DNA from 2 places in the Bradyrhizobium sp. USDA 4461 genome. Region 1 is predicted to be linked to the other one. Evidence: riboswitches for the same ligand, from Rfam matches in the RefSeq annotation. Region 1 holds a riboswitch; the other holds the start of a gene.
The links. A riboswitch is a leader RNA that binds a small molecule or an ion and turns the genes downstream of it on or off. The one in region 1 is predicted to bind ZMP and ZTP.

Region 1 (2,195 bases):
TGCGTCGGGGCCAGGCAGCGCGTGAAGAACAACGTCGCCCTTAGCGGCTCGCTCAAGGACGCTTCTGGGAAGAAGTGTTTCGCCGATGCCCGCTGAAACGCAGCCGATAATTGCATCGAGCGTACCGAACTCTAGTCGGCTGAACGGTATACCCTTTGCTGACAGCAGTTGTTCATACCGCTCGCGATAGGCACAACCACAGCCTTTCACAAGGATCTTGACCTCACCAGAGGCGGCGTGCCGTTCGAACGGCTGTCGACCTGGAGCGGTAGCGATGACGAGCTCCTCGGTGAAAATCTGCCAAGAATCCAAATCTGGATGATCAATAGGCCCACAGACGAAGGCGCCATCGAGTTCGTATCCAATAACTTGATCGAACAAAGTAGCGTTTGTGCCCGTCTTCAAAGATAAGTTCACGGATGGATGGCGGCCGCAGAAAAGCGAGATGATTTCCGGCAACCGGCGGGCTGCCGTCGTCTCCAACGAACCTATTGAAAGCGGCCCCTTTGGTGTACCGTCGTCCTCAACAGCGCGCTTTGCTTCATCCAGGAGCCTTGCAATCTTAATAGAATAGGGCAGAAGGCGTTGACCGGCAGGAGTGAGCGCCACGCCGCGCACATGTCGACGAAAGAGAGGCATTCCCAACCTCTCCTCCATCAATCGAATGCGGGTAGTAACGTTGGATTGGACCGTATTCAGTTCGTTTGCGGCCCTGTTCATTCCGCCCAATCTGGCCACCGCCTCGAAAAATCTGAGATCGCCAGCGTCCATTGTCATCTCCCGGTCCTCGAGCAGCTTTAGAATGCCGGAGCTGGTGTTCGCTTGCATATACCGGGCGGTGCAGAAATCGACCGTCTCGATTGCATATCAGCGATCGGCGAACCGATGGTTGCCTCCGGATACATGCGGTCGCGCTGTTTTCAGAAACTGGATTAATTTGACGAATTCGAGGACTGTCGAGAGTTCCTTGCGGAAGCTCTGCAAGTTGGCTAGACTTTCGCTCGCGGTGAGTTCTTGACTCATTCGTCCTACCGCGCGACTGGCGAGCTAACGTGGAACTGACCACGAGGAAGCGCGGAAGGATCTAGCGCCGATCGCCTGGGCACCAATCAGCTGAAACAACAGCGAGATGAGGAGCTCAGGCATGCCGTCGTTCCGCAGTCAATTGTCCAGCAATGATCACGAGATCGCCGCAGCCTTGACGGGCGAAGAACGCCGTCAACGAGACGGCGTTGAACTGATTCCGTCTGAAAATTACACCTACCCGGAAGTGCTCGAACTGCTCGGGTCGGTCTTCACTAACAAGTATTCGGAGGGCTATCCAGGGCGCCGATACTACGGCGGCCAGGAGTTCACCGACGAAATAGAGAGTCTCGCGCGCGAACGGGCTTGCTCGCTTTTTCGTGCCGAGCACGCCAACGTTCAGCCTCTATCCGGATCGCCAATGAATCAGGCCGTCTATCTCGGCCTATTGAAGCCAGGCGATACGATTCTCGCCATGGACCTGTCCCATGGTGGCCATCTGACTCATGGCGCGCCCGTGTCCCACATGGGGCGTCTATTCAACTTCATTCGCTACAAGATGGCTCCGTCTAAGAGCGGAGCAATTGACTTCGACGAATTGCGCACCACGGCCCGCCAGGCGCGCCCAAAAATGGTTCTGTGCGGCTACAGCTCCTACCCACGTGACCTAGATTACACGGCATTTAAGAGCATTGCCGATGAAGTTGGCGCGCTCACTATGGCTGACGTAAGCCATTTTGGCGGGTTGATTGCAGCGAATGTCATGCGCAATCCGCTTGATGCTGGCTTCGATGTCATGACAACGACGTCCCACAAAACCCTGCGCGGACCTCGTGGTGGGATCATCCTATGTCGGAAAGAGAATGCCGGTCGAATCGACGCCTCTGTCTTTCCTGGCTTGCAGGGCGGACCTCACATGAACGTCGTGGCCGGGATTGCCGTGACGCTCAAGAAGGCCGCGACCTCGGATTTCCAGATTTACGCCCATCAGGTTTTGAACAATGCGAAGGTTCTCGCCGAGGCGCTGATGGAGCGCGGGATGATGCTGGTGACGGGCGGTACCGACAATCACATGATGGTCATCGACACAGTAGCATCCCTTGCATTAGATGGCCGTGCGGCCGAAGAGGTGCTGGATTCCATAGCCATAACGACCAACAAGCAGGTTATTC
Region 2 (2,195 bases), 4.5 Mb from region 1:
GGCGCAGGTCAATGCGGTTGCCGCAGCGGCCCCGTCGGTTGCCGGCGACGCGCAGGCCCGCGTCCGCAACACATTTGCCGAGTTCATCCCGCCGGAAAAGGCTGACGCGAACAAGGTCGTGGCCGAGGCGAAGCCGGTTCAGGCCCAGCCGCAGGCACCCAAGAAGCGCAAGGTCGCGCGTTACCATGCCCATCCGCAGCAGCCGATGCGGCTGGCCCAGCCCGGCATGTATCAGCCCTACCGTGTCGCGCAGCAGCAGCCGCGCATGGGCTTCTTCGGCGGCTTCGGCACCTGGTAGCAGGGCCGCTTCGGCAATCGACACGCCGCCGCAAACACTTGCGGCGGCATTTTCATGTGTCGATCGGCGCGCCTAGCGCGGCAGGCGCGGAATCTTGTCGGCGAAGCCGTTGTAGCAGGTCAGCCGCTCGTCCTCTTCCTTCACGAAGCGGCATTCGTTGACGCCCTTGGCAGGGGTGGCCGTCGGCTTCGGCTGCGGCTTGAAGATCTCGTCGTAGCAGATCAGCCGCTCCTTGGTGGCGTCGTCGATGTCCTGACAGGCCTGGAGCTTCTGCGCCACCGATTGCGGCTTGCCGGCAGCGGGCGGCTTCTCGCCCTTCCTGGCGGCCTGCTTCTTGCCGACCTGGACCAGCGGCTTGTCGCCGACCATCGGCTGCGTCGCCGCCGCCGGCTTGTCGGCGGGCGCTGGGGCTGGAGTGGTGCCTTGAGCAAGCGCGGCAGCCGGGCAGAGGAGCGCCAGCGCGAGGATGATATGTCTCATGGTGAAAATGTCCGAAATGGGCGTGATGACCGGAAGGATGGCGCCGGGGATCGGAAAAGCCCGGCAAGCGCCGAGGCTTATCGCAAGTCTTGCCCGAATCCTACCCCCAGACGCGATCCGTGCTGCACCGATCCACCGGGCAAATACGGGCAAATCGTCGCTTTGCGGCAGCCAGGAAGCGCCAAGGGATATCAGCCAGGGGAGCATGATTTGCCTTTGCCGGGCGGGGCGGCTATGACCACGCCATCTGCGCGACTGGCGCTTGGATGGACCACCATCGGGGAGCGCAGAGACTGAACGCCGCGCGCCTGGGCACCGCTTCGAAACGGAGGTGCCATGACGGCGAAACTTCTCGATGGGCATGCCCATGCCCGGATTGTCATCGACAAAATTGCCAGTGAACTTGACCGGCTGCCGCGCGCGCCGGGGCTTGCGGTCGTGCTGGTCGGCTGCGACCCGGCGAGCCAGATCTATGTGCAGAGCAAGGTCAGGATGGCCGAGCGGCTCGGCCTGCACGGCGCGGTCGAACGCCTGCCGGACGATTGCAGCGAGGCCGATCTGCTGGCCAGGATCGAGGGGCTCAATGCGCGCGACGATATCGACGGCATCCTGATCCAGCTGCCGCTGCCGGCGCATATCGACGCGCTGCGCGTGATGGCGGCGGTCGATCCCGCGAAGGATGTCGACGGCCTGCACGCGCTGAACGCCGGCCGGCTGTTTCACGGCGACGATGCGCTGGTGCCGTGCACGCCGCTCGGCTGCCTCCGGCTGATCAAGTCGATTCGACCGGATCTCACCGGCGCTCATGCCGTGGTGATCGGCAGCTCCAATATCGTCGGCAAGCCGATGGCCGCGCTGCTGCTGCAGGAGCAGGCGACCGTGACACAGACCCACATCCACACCCGCGGCATCAGCCGGATCTGCCGTCAGGCCGATATCCTGGTCAGCGCGGTAGGCAAGGCGGGCCTGGTGCGCGGCGACTGGATCAAGCCGCAGGCCATCGTGATCGACGTCGGCACCACGCGCGTCGAGAAGCCGGACGGCGGCTACGCGGTGCGCGGCGACGTCTCCTTCGAGGAAGCGGTGCAGGTCGCCGGTGCGATCACGCCGGTGCCGCGCGGCGTCGGCCCGATGACCATCGCCTGCCTGATGGAGAACACGGTGAAGGCCGCCACGGCGAGGGTGAAGGCGAGGGCGGCGCGGCCGCATTAGCGCAGGATGCTCGGAGCGATGCGCGAGCGGTCGGTGCTGCTCGCGTCTCGTGGCTCCGCTTGGATATTCCGTGCGCGAAGTTGATGACCTCGCAGGTAATGGAAAGCCTGCAGCATTGGTCTATCGTCGCGCGACACACGGAGGCGCACGATGCTGTATGCGGAAGATCTCACCGAGGGAATGACCTTCAAGCTTGGCCGCTACA

Region 2: it holds a riboswitch for ZMP and ZTP, as region 1 does, so the genes downstream of both, ACVINW_RS27955 (bifunctional 5,10-methylenetetrahydrofolate dehydrogenase/5,10-methenyltetrahydrofolate cyclohydrolase) here and ACVINW_RS06780 (serine hydroxymethyltransferase) in region 1, are expected to answer to the same signal.

What each region holds. Positions count from the first base shown of each region.
Region 1 covers NZ_JBSRXM010000001.1:1,435,669-1,437,863, reverse strand. Annotated here, with positions in the region: gene ACVINW_RS06785 (LysR family transcriptional regulator) at 1-771, opposite strand, end outside; ZMP/ZTP riboswitch at 1,026-1,111, shown strand; gene ACVINW_RS06780 (serine hydroxymethyltransferase) at 1,145-2,195, shown strand, end outside.
Region 2 covers NZ_JBSRXM010000001.1:5,973,423-5,975,617, forward strand. Annotated here, with positions in the region: gene ACVINW_RS27945 (hypothetical protein) at 1-298, shown strand, start outside; gene ACVINW_RS27950 (hypothetical protein) at 371-778, opposite strand; ZMP/ZTP riboswitch at 1,020-1,099, shown strand; gene ACVINW_RS27955 (bifunctional 5,10-methylenetetrahydrofolate dehydrogenase/5,10-methenyltetrahydrofolate cyclohydrolase) at 1,115-1,990, shown strand; gene ACVINW_RS27960 (MaoC/PaaZ C-terminal domain-containing protein) at 2,141-2,195, shown strand, end outside.